3 regions of the Arthrobacter sp. SAFR-044 genome follow, and region 2 is predicted to be linked to each of the others. Evidence: riboswitches for the same ligand, from Rfam matches in the RefSeq annotation. Region 2 holds a riboswitch; each other region holds the start of a gene.

Region 1 (3,202 bases), on a different contig from region 2:
AGGTGATGTGGTCATAGCCGGGGGCGATATCGGTCACCAACGGGCCCAGGGTGTAGAACGGCGCACCCTTGCACAGCTCCTGCTGCCGTTCAACGTTCTCGCGGACCAGGTGGAACGGAACGTGGCCGGGGCCCTCCACCATCACCTGCACGTCGTACTCCCAGGCACGCTGCGTCAGCTCGGCGAGCGTGTCCAGCTCCGCGAACTGGGCGGCGTCGTTGGCGTCCGCGGTGGAGCCGGGGCGGAGGCCGTCACCCAGGGAGAAGGCGACGTCGTAATTGGCGAAGATTTCACACAGCTCATCGAAGTGCGTGTACAGGAAGTTCTCCTGGTGGTGGGCCAGGCACCAGCCCGCCATGATGGAGCCGCCGCGCGAGACAATGCCGGTCACCCGGTTGGCGGTGAGCGGGACATATCGGAGCAGCACGCCCGCGTGGATGGTCATATAGTCCACGCCCTGCTCGCACTGTTCAATAACGGTGTCCCGGAAGATTTCCCAGGTAAGGGCGTTGGCCTCGCCGTTGACCTTTTCCAGGGCCTGGTAAATGGGCACGGTCCCGATGGGGACGGGGGAGTTGCGGATGATCCACTCCCGTGTGGTGTGGATGTCGTCGCCGGTGGACAGGTCCATGACGGTGTCGGCGCCCCACTGCGTGGCCCACTGCAGCTTGTCCACCTCCTCCGCGATGGAGCTCGTCACGGCAGAGTTGCCGATGTTCGCGTTGATTTTTACCAGGAAGGCCTTGCCGATGATCATCGGCTCGGATTCGGGGTGGTTGATGTTGTTCGGGATGATGGCCCTGCCGGCCGCCACCTCGCTGCGGACCAGTTCTACGTCGCAGTTTTCGCGCAGCGCCACGAAGCGCATTTCCTGCGTAATGATTCCCTGGCGGGCATAGTGCATCTGCGTCACCGTCCGGCCGTCGACGGCGCGGCGGGGCACCGGCTGCCCGCCCTTCCACTCCGCGGAGGCGGCGCCGCGGCGCACGGCTGAGCGGCCGTCGTCGAGCAGGTTGCGCTCCCTGCCGCCGTAGGCCTCGGTGTCTTCCCGCTCCGCGATCCACCGCGCCCGGAAAGGCTGCAGGCCGCGGACGGGGTCGCTGCCGGGGCCCGCGGTCCGGTAGGTCCGGAAGGGGGCGTTTGGCTGGCCGTTGGGGGACGATTCAAGGGCAATTTCCGTCACAGGTACCCGGATTCCGGATGTTTCGTCCGCGAGGTAGGCGAGCGAATGGGACTTCAGGGATTGGGTCACCTGCGGTTCGGACGGGCCGCCCGGCTCCCCGGCGGACGGCAGGAGGGCAGGGTTCAACTGGGTGTTTTGCGTACTCAAGGGAATACTCACTTCCTTCGCCGGCATTACCCGGACAGGTTCAACGGTCGCAGGCCGCGTCAGCCCGATCTCAGCCCCTGCAAGGGCACCCGTGTGGTCAGGAACGAAGCTACCACAGGCTCCTGGAGCGGCCTTGTCATAAACGCGGTGCTAGCCTGACCGGGCATCGAAAGGAGCCCTATGACAGGCATCATCCACTTCCGCGGCCCCGTCCTGGCCGCACCGGACCGGGTACGGCGCGGGCTCTGGTCCGTTGACGGCAGGCTCACGTTCAACAAGCCGGCCGCTCCCCCCAACCGGGTGCTCGACGGCTGGGTGCTGCCGGGCTTCGCGGACGCCCATTGCCACATCGGGCTGGGCCCCGCAGGCCCTGTCGAACCTCCAGCCGCCAGGGACCAGGCACTGGCGGACCTCAACGCCGGAACCCTGCTGGTCCGCGATGCCGGTTCGCCGGCAGATACCCGCTGGATGCAGGGCGGCAGGGACTTTCCGGTGTTGATCCGGGCCGGGCGCCATATCGCCCGGACGCGGCGTTACCTGCGGGGCTTCGCAGAGGAGGTGGAGCCGGAGGGCCTCGTGGAGGCCGTCCGCAAGCAGGCGCGCGCCGGCGACGGCTGGGTCAAGCTGGTGGGGGACTGGATTGACCGAAGCGCCGGTGACCTGGCGCCGTCGTTTCCTGCCGCCGTCGTACGTGACGCTGTCCAGGCGGCCCATGACGAAGGTGCCCGGGTGACGGCGCACTGCTTCGCCGAAGACACCCTGGACCAGGTGCTGGACGCCGGCATTGACTGCGTCGAGCATGCCACGGGGCTCCTGCCCCGCCACCTGCCCCGGTTCGCCGAACAAGGGGTTCCGATCGTGCCCACCCTCGTCAACATCGCCACCTTCCCCGACATTGCAGCGCAGGCCGACCCCAAGTTCCCGCGCTATGCCGCCCACATGCGGGCCCTGTGGGAACGCAGGCTGGAACGGGTGGCGGAAGCACACGCCGCGGGTGTGCGCATCTTCGCCGGCACCGACGCCGGCAGCGTGATCCCGCATGGCAGGATCGCAGACGAAATCCTCGCCCTGCACAGCGCGGGCCTGCCCATGGAGTCGGCCCTGGATGCCGCCTGCTGGGCAGCCCGCGCGTGGCTGGGAGCGGACGGACTGGAGGAGGGGGCGCGCGCCGACGTCGTGGTATGCCGGGAAGACCCGCGGGCAGTGCCGAAGACCATTGCGGCGCTGGAGCACGTGGTGCTGGGCGGGCGGATCATTCGCTGACGAACGGTTCGCGGGGACTTGGAATAAATTGAACCTTCAAGTAATTTTAATAGGTGACAGGCCGCCAATGGGACGGCCGCCAATGCAAGGAGCCTTCAATGACCGCATCAGCCAGCAGCCAGGATCTTCTTCCTGCCGAACTCGCCATGGGCACCGTGATGCTCAAGGTGGGCGACATGAAGGTCATGACCGACTACTACCAGCGTGCGCTGGGCCTCGAGGTGGTGGCCGAGCAGGACGGCGGGCTCTACCTCGGCAGGCTCGGCAGGCCGTTGGTCCACCTTGCCCCGGCCCCCGGGCTGCACCTTCCCGGCAGGGGAGAAGCGGGCCTGTTCCACACCGCGCTGCTCTTTGAGGACCAGGCCTCCCTGGCCGCCACCGTCGCCACTGCTGCCCAGTACGAGCCCCGGGCCTTCACGGGCAGCGCCGACCACCTGGTGAGCGAAGCCTTCTACTTCACCGACCCCGAGGGCAACGGCATCGAGCTGTACTGGGACCGCCCCCGCAGCAACTGGTCCTGGAATGGGACCGACGTGGTCATGGACAGCCTGGCGCTCCCGCCGCAGCGCTACCTTGAGCAGTACCTCACCGAGGAGTCCCTGGAAGGCC
Region 2 (3,202 bases):
ATGCAGCCTCGGCGCGTCGAAGAATTCCACTTCCAGCCGGCAGGACTGCTTGAACGCGGTCACCATGGCCGCCCTCTCATGGTCGGAGGCCTTCAGGCCTGCTGCATCCACGATGGCGATGGCCCGGCGGGTGGCTGCGGCGAAGCCCTCGTCGGCGTAGGTCCGGAGCCAGGCTGCGTAGGCGTGGCCGTCCGGCTCCCCCGAGGCAAGGAACTGGGCGTGCAGCTTTTCACCGACCTCCGCGTAGAGCCAGAAACAGGGCAGGACTGCAGCGGCCAGGACTGCGTAGCTGCCCGACGCCGACGCTGCAGTGAGGTGATCCACGTAGGCCTTGGTGACCGGGCCAAGTCCGCCCTGGGCGGGGCGGGTGCTGAGCCAGGAGCGGTGCAGTTCCGACTCCACTTCGAGGCACTGCTGCGAGGATCCGGCCCAGAACAGCTGCTCGGCCTCGGAGGGGGCCAGGGCACTCGCCCGGGCAAGGACCCGGGAGTAGCCGTTCAGGTAAAGGGCATCCTGCGCCAGGTAGTAAGCGAAGTCCTTCTCGGCAAGGTCGCCGGAGGCCAGCCCGTGGATGAAATCCAAGGCGTAGATGTCCTCGAGGTCCTGCTGGGCTTCCGCCCACAGCCGTGCAGCGAAGCCGCCCTCGGCCAGTGCCGGCCGCACATGGTGGAAATGGTGCACCGGGCCGTTTCCCTGGCCCACCTCAAGCTGTTCCGAGTTTTCAAGGGCGCCGGCCAGCCATGGCTTGACCGTCCGGAGCGATGCCTCCCAGTCACCCAGGCGGGCCTGGACCGTGGCCATGGCGGAGGACAGGGAGCAGCCGGTGCCGTGGCTATTGCGGGTTGAGATGCGCTTGCCCTGCACCTCCACCACTTCCTGCGACAGGAGGCCGGCCGTGTTCACCAGCGCATCCGGGCAGTCGGCACCTGCAAGGTGGCCGCCCTTAACCAGCACGGTGGCCCCGGTGGCACCCGCAAGGCGCCTCCCCTGGTCCAGCGCGGCAGCCCAGCTCTGCGCAGGCTCCCCGCCCACCAGCATGGCAAGCTCCGGGAGGTTAGGGGTGATGAGGTGGGCCAGCGGGAGCAGTTCCCGGAGGGCAGCCTCCGCGGATTCCTTCAGCAGCCGGTCTCCGCTGGTGGCCACCATCACCGGGTCGAGGACCACGACGGCGGGACGCACCTTGGCCAGCCACCCGCGGACAGTGCGGATCACCGCTTCGTCCCCCAGCATGCCGATCTTGACGGCGTCGATGGAAATATCGTCGCTGACCGCATCCAGCTGCTCAGCCAGGAAGGCGGCGGGAGGAACATGGACGGACTGCACACCTCGGGTGTTCTGTGCCGTCAGGGCGGTGATGGCAGCCATGCCGTATCCGCCGTGGGCGGCAATGCTTTTAAGGTCGGCCTGGATACCTGCGCCCCCTGAGGGGTCGGAGCCCGCAATGGAGAGGACGCGCGGGACGTCCCGGCCTGCCGGCAACGTGGCGGGCACCTCGGGGGCAACTGACAGGGGCATGGAAAGGGTCGAAGACAAGAGACATCCCTTCGCCGGTACTAGCCGGACAGGTTCAACGGGTCTGGATCTCAGCCGGCCTTCTGCGCGGCACCCCGTGTCGGTTTCCACCCTAGCCCGTAGGCCGCGTCCGGCGGAAAGGATGACACCGCCCGGGCATGTGGAAAGTCCCCGCCCTGTGGACAGTTCCCCCTCGAATTCTCGGGGGAACTGTCCACAAAGCGGGGACTGCTGGTTAGCCTGCCTGGTCTAGAGCTCCGAGGCGGGCACGCCCACGCCGAGGATGATGGGTTCCTCGGCCGCCTTGCCCGGTTCCGGCTGGTTCTTCGCCGGCTCGGGGGCCTTGGCTGCGTGCGAGTGCCCGGTGCCTGCCGCCTGGACGTTCTCGTGGTGCTGGACGGCGGTCTCGTTGGCGGCTCCCTGGGCACGGCTGGCGCCGCGGTGGCGCCGCGGCCGGCGTTGCCGGGACTGCTCCAGCGTGTGGTCCGAGTAGTCCTTTTCGGCCGGAGCTTCAGCTGCGACGGCGGCACGGGCTTCCGCTTCCCCGCCGTCAGGCTGCCGTTCCGGGGCGACCGGTTCCGCTGCCTGCACCGCTTCTGCCGTCTTGGCAGGCGCGTTCTCCACCGGAGAAGCGGGCTGACCGAGGTGGGCAAACGCTTCGGCGAGCCGGTCCAGGGTCAGGGCAGGCTTGGGATGCTGTTCCCCGGCGTGCTCCACGAACGGAAGCGGGACTTCCTCGCCCCCGAACGTCAGGACAGCTGCGGGACGTGCCGGGGCATCGGCGTCGTGCTCCTCTTCAACGGGTGCCGGCGCAGGCTCCACGGAAGGCACCTGCCGGGCCGCTGCCACTTCATCGTCATGCAGGTGGGCTGCATGGGCGGCGGCGGCGATGTTCGCCAGTGCAAGCCTGGTGGCCTCTGCCTTGGCGTGCCGCTCGGCGTCGGCGGGGTCCGGCTGGACGGTGTGGACGTGGACGGCAGGTGCCGGGGCAGCTTCGGGCTGCTGCCCGCCGCGTCCCCGCCGCCGCTTGCGTTCGGACCTGACGCCGGGCTGGGCATTGTCGTTCCGCTGCCCTTCCGGACGGGCTTCCGCGCGGGGTTCGGGCCGGGTGTCGGCGCGCTGAACGTGGTGCTCGGCGGCCACGATATTGGCGCGGCGGTGCTCCACGGGATCGTCGTGGGTCACCACGCCGCGTCCGGCGCAGGCCTCGCACTGCTCGCCGAATACTTCCAGCAGGCCGGTTCCCATGCGCTTGCGGGTCATCTGGACCAGGCCCAGTGAGGTCACTTCGGCAACCTGGTGCTTGGTCCGGTCACGGCCCAGGCACTCCACCAGGCGGCGCAGGACCAGGTCGCGGTTGGATTCGAGCACCATGTCGATGAAGTCGATCACGATGATCCCGCCAATATCGCGCAGCCTCAGCTGGCGCACCACTTCCTCGGCGGCTTCGAGGTTGTTCTTGGTGACGGTTTCCTCGAGGTTGCCGCCGCTGCCGGTGAACTTGCCCGTGTTGACGTCCACTACGGTCATCGCCTCGGTACGGTCGATCACCAGCGAACCGCCGGAGGGGAGGAAGACCTTCCGCTCAAGGGCCTTGTGGATCTGCTCGTCGATGCGCCACGCGGAGAAGATGTCCTGGTCCTTGGTCCACTTCTCAAGGCGGCCCACAAGGTCCGGTGCCACGTAGGTG
Region 3 (3,202 bases), on a different contig from region 2:
TTCACCCAGTCGGTCTCCAGCGCCTCCCGGGCAAGTTCCGCCGTGAGGACCGCGTCCCTGGCAGTGAAGCAGCCGGCGGTGTTGGGCAGCACACGGATTCCGTGGTCCACCAGCAGCTGGAACAGCGAACCGGTTTCCGCGGTGGAGTAGCGGCGCATGGCAACGGTGGTCAGGGCGGTGCCGGACGCGAGGAGCGCAGTGCCCAGGCCGCCCAGGCTCGGCGCCCCGCCCGTGCCCATGATGAGCCGGGATCCGAGGGCGACGCCGTCAATCACCAGGGCGTCGGCGGCGCCGGAATTCCCGGCGGGGTTGATGGTGCTGGTTTCGGTCATGGTGTCAGCCTCCCTGTACTGCCGTGACGAGTTCGATGTCGTCGCCCTCGGCGAGCGCCGTGGCGAACCATTGGCTGCGCGGCACCACCTGGGCATTATGCGCGACGGCGACGCCCAGTTTCCCGCCGTCCGTCGCGTGGCCATTGGGCCCCAGCGGGCGTCCGGTGACCTGGGTGACGAGCGTGGTGATGGAGGCGCCGTCGGCCACCGTTTGGGTGTTTCCGTTCAGGGTGATGTTCACGCTGTCTCCTTGATGTGGGTGCGTTGGTTGGCCGCCGCCGGGCTGGAGAACCGCTCCGGGCGGAAGGGCGCCCACCGGGGATCGGCTTTCCCGTCCAGCAGGGCGGTGCAGATGGCTGCGGCAGCGGGGGTGAGCAGCACCCCGTGCCGGAAGAATCCGGTGGCGATGATGAGCCCCGGCACGTGCCCGGGCCCGGTTGCAGCGGACCCTTCGCCTGGTGAAGTCTGGTTCACCGGCACGCGGCCCAGCAGCGGGGCGTTGTCAGGCGTTCCCGGGCGGGCACGGGCGGTGCATTCCAGGAGTTCCAGTTCAGCGACGGCGGGCACCAGCGCCTGCGCGTCGCGGAGGAGCTGGTACACACCCCCGGCGCTGACGGCATCGGAGAGGGCGTCCTCCCGCTGGGTGGCTCCGATCACCACCGTCCCGTCCTGCCGGGGGACGATGTACACGGGGACGCCGTGCACCAGGCCGCGCACCGTGGAGGTCACCAGGGGCTGGAGGTGCCGTGGAACGGCGAGGCGGAGGATGTCCCCGTGCACTGGGCGAAGGGGCAGGTCGAGGCCGGCCGGCAGGCCGCCAAGGGTCCCTGCCTGCAGGCCGTTGGCCACGATGGTTTCCGTTGCCAGGACGGTGCCGCCGCCGGCGAGGCTTGCGCCGGCAACTGTTCCGCCCTCCCACAGCAGGCCCGTGGCCCGGTCCGGTACTGCATACCCCTCCACCGCCCCGGCGACGGCCAGGTCGGGGGTATTAAGCGCCGCGCGGGCGAGGGCCAGCCGCAGGGCTGCCACCAGGCGCCGGGGATCCACCTGGTGGTCGGCCGGCGTATCCAAGGCACAGGCGATGGCGGGGCTAAGGAGCGGCTCACGCTTGCGGGCTTCCCGGACTGTCAGGGGCTCCACCGCCAGGCCGTTGGCCTGCTGTACCGTGCGAAGGTCCATCAATGTGCGCCGGTCCGCGGCGTCGGCACCCACGGCGAGGGTCGGCGTCGTCAGGTATCCGCAATCCGTTTCCGTTGCGCCGGCGATGCCGGCGGCGAAACCCGGCCACCGCGACGATGCCTCAAGCATCAGTTCCAGGAGGTCCTCCTCCTGGTAGTGCAACTCGCTGACGGGGGCAAGCATGCCGGCGGCGGCCCAGCTGGCGCCGTTCCCGGGAGCGTCATCGATCAGGGCAACGGAGCGGCCGGAGCGCTGCGCCTCATAGGCGATTCCGTGTCCGATCACTCCACCGCCGATGACGGCGACGTCGGCACGCACCGTGGCACGGGCGGCCCCGGCGGACCCGGGGCGATGGTCGATAGGGGTGCGCATGTGGTTCCTTCCCTACGCCGGCATTAACCGGATCAGGTCAAGCGGTCGGCTCTGACGCCCTCTCAGCCCGGCGCTTTGTGACAGCTGCCGCGGGCTCCCGCAGTACCAGCCCAGTTTAGAGGAACTAGGCTTGCAGGCATGAATGTGTCCACCTCATCCTTGTCCGCCGGCTCCCCCGCTCCAGCCACGGCTGTTAGTGCCGAAGTTGCCAATGCCGGTCACAGCGACGCCCTCAAGGCGGCCCGCCTGTACCTCTGCACCGACGCGCGGCGTGCCCGCGGCGACTTTGCCGGGTTCGTGGACGCCGCATTTGCCGGCGGCGTGGACATCATCCAGCTCCGCGACAAGGCCATCGAGGCTGCAGAGGAACTGGAGCTGCTGGCGGTGCTGAAGGAGGCCGCGGTGCGGCATGGGAAACTGTGGGCCGTCAATGACCGTGCGGACATCGCCGTGCTGTCCGGGGCGCCGGTGTTCCATGTCGGCCAGAAGGACCTTCCGCTGGCTGCAGCGAGGACACTGGTCAACGGAAACGCGGCCATTGGGCTCTCCAGCCACACCACCGGCCAGGTGGACGCTGCCTTGGCGGCAACGGCAGGCCCCTCCGGGCTGGACTACTTCTGCGTCGGCCCTGTCTGGGCCACACCCACCAAGCCAGGCAGGACCGCCGTCGGCCCTGAGCTGGTGAAATACGCTGCCGAAGCCTCGCGGCAGGCAGCGGACCCTGTGCCCTGGTTTGCGATCGGCGGCATCGACCACGGAAACGTCCACAAGGTGGCGGAGGCGGGTGCCCGCAGGATCGTGGTGGTCCGTGCCATCACCGAGGCACCCGACCCGGCTGCCGCGGCTGCCTCCCTCCTCGACGCGCTGGACGGCGCCGGCTCCTGAGCCTGCTTAATCGCGGGACTTGGGGCTACGCTGATTTTTGTGTCACATCATCGGTTGGCCCCCAACGTCCATGACCACAAGAACGCCCTGGAAGAGGCGTTGGGGCTGCTGCGGACGGAACTTGAACTGCCGGGGCCGTACCCTGCTGAGGCGGTGGAAGACGCCCTGGCCGCGGTAGCCGCGCTGCAGCTGCCCCCCTATGACCTGACCGCCGTCGAATTCGTGACCATCGATCCGGCGTCCTCCACGGACCTTGACCAGGCAGTATTCATTGAACCGGACGGGCTCGGCTACCGGGTCATGTACGCCATCGCCGACGTTCCGGCGTTCGTTGCACCGAGCGGCCCCCTGGACGCCGAAACCCGCCGCCGCGGACAGACGTTCTACGCACCGGACGGCCGGATCCCGCTGCACCCCGAGGTGATCAGCGAGGG

What was found. A riboswitch is a leader RNA that binds a small molecule or an ion and turns the genes downstream of it on or off. The one in region 2 is predicted to bind thiamine pyrophosphate.
Region 1: it holds a riboswitch for thiamine pyrophosphate, as region 2 does, so the genes downstream of both, thiC (phosphomethylpyrimidine synthase ThiC) here and thiD (bifunctional hydroxymethylpyrimidine kinase/phosphomethylpyrimidine kinase) in region 2, are expected to answer to the same signal.
Region 3: it holds a riboswitch for thiamine pyrophosphate, as region 2 does, so the genes downstream of both, thiO (glycine oxidase ThiO) here and thiD (bifunctional hydroxymethylpyrimidine kinase/phosphomethylpyrimidine kinase) in region 2, are expected to answer to the same signal.

The regions. Positions count from the first base shown of each region.
Region 1 covers NZ_JBPFDN010000007.1:19,277-22,478, reverse strand. The annotation lists gene thiC (phosphomethylpyrimidine synthase ThiC) at 1-1,330, opposite strand, end outside; TPP riboswitch at 1,326-1,433, opposite strand; gene ACR65J_RS12180 (amidohydrolase family protein) at 1,511-2,593, shown strand; gene ACR65J_RS12175 (VOC family protein) at 2,692-3,202, shown strand, end outside.
Region 2 covers NZ_JBPFDN010000004.1:61,792-64,993, reverse strand. The annotation lists gene thiD (bifunctional hydroxymethylpyrimidine kinase/phosphomethylpyrimidine kinase) at 1-1,515, opposite strand, end outside; TPP riboswitch at 1,523-1,620, opposite strand; gene ACR65J_RS07635 (Rne/Rng family ribonuclease) at 1,762-3,202, opposite strand, start outside.
Region 3 covers NZ_JBPFDN010000002.1:107,192-110,393, forward strand. The annotation lists gene ACR65J_RS03195 (thiazole synthase) at 1-332, opposite strand, end outside; gene thiS (sulfur carrier protein ThiS) at 337-573, opposite strand; gene thiO (glycine oxidase ThiO) at 570-1,883, opposite strand; TPP riboswitch at 1,876-1,994, opposite strand; gene thiE (thiamine phosphate synthase) at 2,022-2,768, shown strand; gene ACR65J_RS03215 (RNB domain-containing ribonuclease) at 2,808-3,202, shown strand, end outside.